Regions from separate parts of the Streptomyces sp. NPDC041968 genome, predicted to be linked through region 2. Evidence: riboswitches for the same ligand, from Rfam matches in the RefSeq annotation. Region 2 holds a riboswitch; the other holds the start of a gene.
The links. Region 2 has a riboswitch for thiamine pyrophosphate ahead of thiO (glycine oxidase ThiO). Riboswitches for the same ligand answer to the same signal wherever they lie in the genome.
Positions count from the first base shown of each region.

Region 1: another riboswitch for thiamine pyrophosphate. It lies ahead of ACZ6EG_RS26315 (thiamine ABC transporter substrate-binding protein); the one in region 2 lies ahead of thiO (glycine oxidase ThiO).

Region 1 is NZ_JBVJCB010000011.1:192,002-196,407, forward strand. Features, by position in the region: gene ACZ6EG_RS26305 (phosphatidate cytidylyltransferase) at 1-883, shown strand, start outside; gene rlmN (dual-specificity RNA methyltransferase RlmN) at 1,329-2,435, shown strand; TPP riboswitch at 2,493-2,598, shown strand; gene ACZ6EG_RS26315 (thiamine ABC transporter substrate-binding protein) at 2,676-3,761, shown strand; gene ACZ6EG_RS26320 (ABC transporter permease) at 3,737-4,406, shown strand, end outside.
Region 2 is NZ_JBVJCB010000001.1:360,885-365,290, forward strand. Features, by position in the region: gene ACZ6EG_RS01650 (NAD(P)/FAD-dependent oxidoreductase) at 99-1,370, opposite strand; gene ACZ6EG_RS01655 (avidin-fold protein) at 1,403-1,753, opposite strand; TPP riboswitch at 1,806-1,917, shown strand; gene thiO (glycine oxidase ThiO) at 1,915-3,102, shown strand; gene thiS (sulfur carrier protein ThiS) at 3,099-3,299, shown strand; gene ACZ6EG_RS01670 (thiazole synthase) at 3,302-4,096, shown strand; gene pknB (Stk1 family PASTA domain-containing Ser/Thr kinase) at 4,313-4,406, shown strand, end outside.

The sequences.
Region 1 (4,406 bases), on a different contig from region 2:
GGTGCCGCAGAATCCGGAGCCCATGCCCGACGCCCCGCAGCCGGCGCAGCACCGGCCGCAGCCGAAGAAGACCGCGGGGCGTGACCTGGGTGCCGCGATAGGGGTGGGTGTCGGGCTCGGCGCGGTGATCATCGCGTCGCTGTTCGTCGTCAAGGCCGTCTTCGTCGGTGTGGTCGCGATCGCCGTCGTCGTGGGCCTGTGGGAGCTGACCACGCGGCTGGAGGAGCGCAAGGGCATCAAGGCGCCCCTCGTACCGCTCGCGATCGGCGGCGCCGCGATGGTGGTCGCCGGGTACGTGCGCGGCTCCGAGGGCGCGTGGGTCGCCATGGCGCTCACGGCGCTCGCCGTCCTCGTGTGGCGGATGACCGAACCGCCGGAGGGCTACCTCAGAGACGTCACGGCGGGCCTGTTCGCGGCGTTCTACGTGCCCTTCCTGGCCACGTTCGTCGCGATGATGCTCATGGCGGACGACGGCGCCTGGCGCGTGCTGGTCTTCCTGGTGCTGACGGTCGTCAGCGACACCGGCGCCTACGCGGTGGGCTGGCGGTTCGGCAGGACCAAGCTCGCCCCGCGCATCAGCCCCGGCAAGACCCGCGAGGGCCTGCTCGGGGCGGTGGGCTTCGCGATGGCGGCGGGCGCCCTGTGCATGCAGTTCCTGATCGACGACGGCACCTGGTGGCAGGGTCTGCTGCTCGGCCTCGCGGTCGCCGTCAGCGCCACGCTGGGCGACCTCGGCGAGTCCATGATCAAGCGGGACCTCGGCATCAAGGACATGGGCACGCTGCTCCCGGGCCACGGCGGCATCATGGACCGTCTGGACTCCCTGCTGCCGACGGCGCCGGTGGTGTGGCTCCTGCTGGTGATCTTCGTCGGGTCGGGCTGACCCTCGGGCCGTCCCGGCCGGCTGACGCACGGGTCCACCGCTGCCGGTCGTACCGGCCGCCTCCCCGCCCCTTCCGCACCCGCGGCCGCACGACCGGGCCGCCCTCGCGGGAGGGGCGCGGTGCGTTCCGGGGCGGCGCACGACCGCCCCTTGCCGGCGTCGACGGCAACGCCCTGCGGTCGGGCTCCCGGCCGCGGCGCCTGCGGTCGGGGCACGACGCCGTTCCCGGCGTCCGTCGGGGGGAGGCGCCGGCGCCGCGAGGAGGGCGGCCGCCTCCCGGTGCGCCCGGTTCGCTTCATCCGCCTCGACGCGTGCGCTCCGTACGAGGTCGCGCCGTGCGCCGTTCCGTGGACGCCCGGCGGGTGACCTGGGGAAACCGTCGACGACCGCCGGAGCGGGCGACGGTCGCGGGTCACCCGAGTGGATCTGCGACACTGGGAACGTCATGCCTAAGCCCGGAGAACTCACATTCGTCGCCCCGCGCGGAGTCAAGAAGCCGCCGCGGCACCTCGCCGATCTCACGCCCGCCGAGCGCAAGGAGGCCGTCGCCGCCATCGGCGAGAAGCCGTTCCGTGCGAAGCAGCTCTCGCAGCACTACTTCGCGCGGTATGCGCACGACCCCGAGCAGTGGACGGACATCCCGGCCGGCTCGCGGCAGGGGCTGCGGGAGGCGTTGCTGCCCGAGCTGATGTCGGTCGTCCGGCACCTGTCGACCGACCAGGGCACCACGCGCAAGACGCTGTGGAAGCTGTTCGACGGGACGCTCGTCGAGTCCGTCCTGATGCGCTACCCGGACCGGGTGACCATGTGCATCAGCTCCCAGGCGGGCTGCGGCATGAACTGCCCGTTCTGCGCCACGGGGCAGGCCGGCCTGGACCGGAACCTGTCCACCGCCGAGATCGTGCACCAGATCGTGGACGGGATGCGGGCGCTGCGCGACGGGGAGGTCCCCGGTGGTCCGGCCCGGCTCAGCAACATCGTGTTCATGGGCATGGGCGAGCCCCTCGCCAACTACAAGCGCGTCGTCGGTTCCATCCGCCGGCTCACCGACCCCGAGCCCGACGGGCTGGGGCTCTCCCAGCGCGGCATCACCGTCTCCACCGTCGGCCTCGTGCCGGCGATCCACCGGTTCGCCGACGAGGGCTTCAAGTGCCGCCTCGCCATCTCGCTGCACGCGCCCGACGACGAGCTGCGCGACACCCTCGTCCCGGTCAACACGCGGTGGAAGGTGCGCGAGGTGCTGGACGCCGGGTTCGAGTACGCGGAGCGGTCGGGGCGCCGGCTGTCGATCGAGTACGCGCTGATCCGCGACATCAACGACCAGGCGTGGCGCGGTGACCGGCTCGGGCGGCTGCTCAAGGGCAGGCCCGTGCACGTCAACCTCATCCCGCTCAACCCGACGCCCGGCTCGAAGTGGACCGCCTCGCGGCCCGAGGACGAGAAGGCGTTCGTGGAGGCGATCGCGGCGCACGGTGTGCCGGTGACGATCCGGGACACCCGTGGCCAGGAGATCGACGGGGCGTGTGGTCAGCTCGCCGCGAGCGAGCGGTAACCTGACCGGCGTCAGCATCACGCGTAGGTCTTCACAGGTCAGTACAAGTACATCTTCATATTCCGACAGGGGAGCGCCACAGCGCTGAGAGTGCGGCACCGGCCGCAGACCCTCCGAACCTGGCCCAGGTCATTCTGGGTAGGGAGATCGGTCACCACTCGAGCTGTTGCGCCCTGCCCGGGACCCTCACCAGGTCCCGGGCGGGGCCGCGTCTTCTCCTGGTCACCCAGGAGGAATTCAGTGAGCATCACCAAGAAGGTCAGTGTCCTGGCCCTCGGACTCGGCATGGTCGGCACGCTGGCCGCCTGCGGATCGTCGTCGGACGACGGTCAGGGATCCGGCGATCCCAAGACCGTGACCCTGGTCAGCCATGACTCGTGGGCCGCGTCGAAGGACGTCATCGCCGCCTTCGAGAAGCGCTCCGGCTACAAGGTCAGGGTCCTGGAGGACGGCGACGCCGGTCAGGCCGTCAACAAGGCCATCCTCACCAAGGACAACCCCCAGGGCGACGTCTTCTTCGGCGTCGACAACACGCTGCTGTCCCGCGCCCTCGACAACGGGATCTTCCAGCCGTACGAGGCGAAGGGCTCCGACCTGGTCCTCCCCGAGTACCGGGCCGACCAGGACAAGCACCGGGTCACGCCCGTCGACACCGGGGACGTCTGCGTCAACTACGACAAGGCGTACTTCGGCGAGCACGGGCTGACCCCGCCGGACTCCCTCGACGACCTGGCCGACCCCCGGTACAGGGACCTGCTCGTCACCGAGAACGCCGGCAGCTCCTCGCCCGGCCTCGGCTTCCTGCTGGGCACCGCCGCGAAGTACGGGGACGACGGCTGGCAGGGCTACTGGAAGAAGCTGAAGGCGAACGGCGTCAAGGTCGTCGACAGCTGGGAGCAGGCGTACAACGAGGAGTTCTCCGGTTCGTCCGGCGGCAGGAAGGCCGGCGGCGACCGTCCGCTCGTCGTCTCCTACGCCTCCTCCCCGCCCGCCGAGGTCATCTACGCCGACCCCCAGCCGGCCACCGCGCCGACGGGCGTGGCCCAGGGCACCTGCTTCCGCCAGGTCGAGTACGCGGGACTGCTGGAGAACGCCGCGAACCCCGAGGGCGGCAAGGCGCTCCTCGACTTCCTGATCAGCAAGGAGTTCCAGGACGACATGCCGTTGAACATGTTCGTCTACCCGGTGCGTGAGGGCGCGCGGATCCCCGAGGCGTTCCGGAAGTTCGGGCCGCAGGCCGAGGACCCGCAGACCATGGACCCGGCGAAGATCGCCGACCACCGCGACCAGTGGGTCAAGTCGTGGACCTCCCTCGTCCTGAAGTGAAACGCCGGAGCACCGCGCGCGGGAGCGTGGCGCGGCTCGGCCTGATGGCCGTGCCCGTCGCGTTCTTCGCGGTGTTCTTCGCCTACCCCGTCGCCGCGATCGTCGCGCGCGGGCTGAAGGTCGACGGGGTCTGGCGATTCGGGCGGATCGCGGACGTGCTGGCCCAGTCCGACATCCGGCACGTGCTGTGGTTCACCACCTGGCAGGCCCTGGCCTCCACCGCGCTCACCCTGCTGATCGCCCTGCCCGGCGCGTACGTCTTCGCCCGCTTCGACTTCCCCGGCAAGCAGCTCCTGCGGGCCGTGGTGACCGTGCCGTTCGTCCTGCCGACGGTCGTCGTCGGTACGGCGTTCCTGGCGCTGGTCGGACGCGGCGGCCTGCTCGACGAGCTGTGGGGCCTCAGGCTGGACACCACCGTGTGGGCGATCCTGCTCGCCCACGTCTTCTTCAACTACGCGGTCGTCGTGCGCACTGTCGGCGGCCTCTGGTCGCAGCTCGACCCCCGGCAGGAGGAGGCCGCGCGGATGCTCGGCGCGTCCCGCCTCACCGCCTGGCGGACGGTCACGCTGCCCGCGCTCGGGCCCGCCGTGGCCGCCGCCGCGCTGATGGTGTTCCTGTTCACCTTCACCTCCTTCGGCGTCGTCC
Region 2 (4,406 bases):
TCCACAAGCCTGCCATCCGGCGCTGACAGTGGGAAACCGGACCCGTCCGTCACGGCATCCGGGCCGGGGGCGGAAGACCTCGGAAGAATACGGAAGGGCTAGGCCGTCGCCGCCTTGAGCGGTCTCGCCGGGTCGGTCAGCAACCGCGGGTCCATCCTCGTGCCCGACTGGACCAGGCGTCTGCCCTGCGCCAGGTCCCGGGGGCGGCCGACCGCCAGCAGGGCGACCAGGCGGTCCTCGCGCAGCCAGCAGACCGACCAGGCGGGCCCCGCGGGGTCACCGCGCCAGAGGGTGGCGTCGGCGGCCGTGTGGTGGCCGGCGTACTGGACGAAGCGCCCGAACTGCTCGGACCAGAAGTACGGCACGGGGTCGTAGGCCTCGGGGGCCTCGCCGGCGGGGGCGCCGACGATGGCGGCGGCGACCGTGCGCGGGCCCTGGAGGGCGTTGTCCCAGTGGTGCACCAGCAGCCGCTCCCCGTAGCGGGCGGAGGGGAAGGACGCGCAGTCGCCGACCGCGTAGACGTCCGGTGCGGAGGTGCGCAGGCGGTCGTCGGCCGGCACGTCGCCGTGCTCGCCGAGGTCGATCCCCGAGCCGGCGAGCCACGCGGTGGCGGGCCGGGCGCCGATGCCGACGACGACCGCGCCGGCGGGCAGCCGGGAGCCGTCGTCGAGGACCACGTGCCCCGGCCCCCCGTCCGCGGCGGGCTCGACGCGCTCCACGCGCGCGTGCGTGCGCAGTACGGCGCCGGCTTCGGCGTACCAGGCGGCCATCGGCGCGGCGACCTCGGCGGGCAGCGCGCCGGCGAGGGGCCGGTCGGCGGCCTCCACGACGGTCACCGCGCAGCCCGCCTCCCGCGCGGCGGTGGCGAACTCCGCGCCGATCCAGCCGGCGCCCACGACCACGATGTCGTGCTGCCGGGCCAGCACCGGGCGCAGCCGTTCGGCGTCGTCCAGGGTGCGCAGCAGGTGCACGCCGGGCACGCCCTCGGCACCGGGGAGCCGGACCGGTTCGGCGCCGGTCGCGAGGACCAGGGCGTCGTAGGGCACGGGTCCGGCGGAGGTGTCCAGGAGGTGGGCGCCGGGGCGGACGCCCAGGGCCTCGCAGCCGAGCCGCAGGGTGATGTCGAGCGCCTCGAAGTCGACGTCGAAGGCGGAGCCCTCGGCGGTGCCGAGCAGGACGGCCTTGGACAGCGGGGGCCGGTCGTACGGCTGGTGCGGCTCGGCTCCGATCAGGGTCACGGTGCCGGTGAAACCCTGCTCCCGCAGGGCGACGGCGGTCTGCACGCCCGCCATGCCCGCGCCCACGACGACCACACGGCGCTCCGCGTCCGCCGCCCGTTCCCGGGTCTGCTCCTGCGTCTGCTCGCTCACCTGATCACCTTAGACACCTGACGTTCTGTCAGTCAGTGCTCGTGCGGAGTGACCTGCTCCACAACGCTCGTCCCGCTGCCCGGCCGCGACTCCCACTCCCAGGTCTCCTCCAGGCGCACCCGGCCGTCCGGCAGCTCGACGACGGTCGAGACGCAGTGTCCCGAGGACGTGCCGCCGTCGGTCCCGAGCTGCACGTACCGGAAGTCGAGCCGGTCGCCCTCCCGGGTGCCCACCAGGCGACCGAGGACCACGTCGCCGCCCTCGTACTCGGCCCACACGGCGCCGTCCCGCTCGTGGTAGCCGAACCGGGTGCGCGTGCCCACCTGGCCGGGCGCCTGGTCGGCGACCGGGGCGAGGACGAGACCGTCGAGTGAACGCGCCATGGGCACGGGCTCCCTTACACGTGTGATGGGCCGCGGGCTAGGGTGGCCAACGTAAGGCACTCGCGGGAGCCCGGACGCACCGGGCTGAGAGGGAGGCTGGCGGCCTCCGACCGTACGAACCTGATCCGGGTCATGCCGGCGAAGGGAGGGGCTGGACGCCCATGTCGTCTCCGTCACACACGTCGTCCCGTGCATCCGACGTCCTGGTCGTCGGCGGGGGGATCATCGGCCTGGTCACGGCCTGGCGGGCCGCGCAGCGCGGGCTGGCCACGGCCCTCGTCGACCCGGAGCCGGGCGGCGGGGCCGCCCACGTGGCGGCCGGGATGCTGGCCGCCGTCACGGAACTTCACTACGGCGAGCAGACGCTGCTCGCCCTGAACCTCGCCTCGGCCCGCCGCTACCCCGACTTCGCCGCCGAGCTGGCCGACCTCACGGGCCACGACCTCGGCTACCGCCGCTGCGGCACCCTCGCCGTCGCGCTGGACGCCGACGACCGCGCCCACCTGCGGGAACTGCACGCGCTCCAGCAGCGCTCGGGGCTGGAGGCCGAGTGGCTGTCGGGGCGCGAGTGCCGCCGCCTGGAACCGATGCTGGCGCCGGGCGTGCGCGGCGGGCTCCGGGTGGACGGCGACCACCAGATCGACCCCCGGCGGCTGGCCGCCGCGCTCCTGGCCGCCTGCGAGGGCGCGGGCGTGGTGTTCCACCGGGTGTGGGCCGAGCGGCTCGCGGTCGGGCGCGGGGAGCGGGCCACGGGGGTGGCCACGGCCGACGGAACGGTGCTGGAGGCCGGGCAGGTGGTGCTGGCCGGGGGCAGCCTGAGCGGACGGCTCGCCGGGGTCCCGGACGACGTGCTGCCGCCGGTGCGGCCCGTGAAGGGGCAGGTGCTGCGGCTGGCGATGCCGGCGGCGCACGGGCCCCTGCTGAACCGGACGGTCCGCGCCGTGGTGCGCGGCAACCCGCTCTACCTGGTGCCCCGGGAGAGCGGCGAGCTGGTCGTCGGCGCCACCAGCGAGGAGATGGGCTGGGACACGACGGTGACCGCGGGAGGTGTCTACGAGCTGCTGCGCGACGCCCACGAGCTGGTCCCCGGCATCACCGAGCTGCCCCTGACGGAGACCCGCGCGGGCCTGCGCCCGGGCTCCCCGGACAACGCCCCGCTGCTGGGTCCGACCGGCCTGGAGGGGCTGCTGCTGGCCACCGGGCACTACCGCAACGGCGTATTGCTCACCCCGGTGACCGGCGACGCCATGGCGCACGTCCTGACCACCGGGGAGCTGCCGCCCGAGGCCCGACCCTTCACCCCGCGGCGTTTCAGCGCCGCCCCCGCACTCTCGGAGCAGCCCGCATGAACATCTCCGTCAACGGCGAGCCGCGCGAGGTGGCTCCCGGCACGGCCCTGGACGCCCTGGTGGGCACGCTCACCGCGGCGCCGTCCGGAGTCGCCGCCGCCCTGAACGAGACCGTCGTCCCGCGCGCGCGGTGGTCCGCCACCGCCCTGGCCGACGGCGACCGCGTCGAGGTCCTCACCGCTGTCCAAGGAGGCTGACCATGGCCGACGATCCCTTCGTCCTCGGCGGTACGTCGTACGCGTCCCGTCTGATCATGGGTACGGGCGGGGCGCCCAGCCTCGATGTGCTGGAGCGCGCTCTCCTGGCCTCCGGCACGGAGCTGACGACCGTCGCGATGCGGCGGGTGGACGCCTCGGTGCACGGGTCCGTGCTGTCCGTGCTGGAGCGGCTCGGCATCCGCGTGCTGCCGAACACGGCCGGCTGCTTCACCGCCGGGGAGGCCGTCCTCACCGCCCGGCTCGCGCGCGAGGCGCTCGGCACGGACCTGGTCAAGCTGGAGGTCATCGCCGACGAGCGCACCCTGCTGCCTGACCCGATCGAGCTGCTGGACGCGGCGGAGACGCTGGTCGACGACGGGTTCACGGTGCTGCCGTACACGAACGACGACCCGGTCCTCGCGCGGAAGCTGGAGGACGTCGGCTGTGCGGCGATCATGCCGCTGGGCTCGCCGATCGGGTCCGGGCTCGGTATCCGCAACCCGCACAACTTCGAGCTGATCGTGGAGCACGCGCGCGTGCCGGTGATCCTGGACGCGGGGGCCGGTACGGCGTCCGACGTGGCGCTCGCGATGGAGCTGGGGTGCGCGGGGGTGATGCTCGCGTCGGCGGTCACGCGGGCGCAGGAGCCGGTGCTGATGGCCGGCGCCATGCGGGCCGCGGTCGAGGCGGGGCGGCTGGCCCGGCGGGCGGGACGGATCCCCCGGCGGCGTTTCGCCGAGGCGTCCTCCCCCACGGAGGGCATGGCGGCGCTGGACCCGGAGCGGCCCGCTTTCTGAGCACCGGCGCCGGGCGCCCCGAGGGGCCCACGGTGCTCGCGGCATGCCGTCGCCCGCCCTCCGCATCGCCCCGGCGTCGCCTCCGGGGGCGTCAGGGCCCCGGGGAGGCACGCGGGTCCGCCGCTCCGGTGGAGTACGTCACAGGTGCGCTGCAGTACCGCCCCCGATCGCCGACGGCGACACGGGGTGTCCGTGGTGGCTCGTACACTCACCTGCGTGGACACGACCCTTCAGGACCCCCTCGTCGGGCAGCTGCTCGACGGCCGGTACCGCGTCGAGGCGCGGATCGCGGTCGGCGGGATGGCCACGG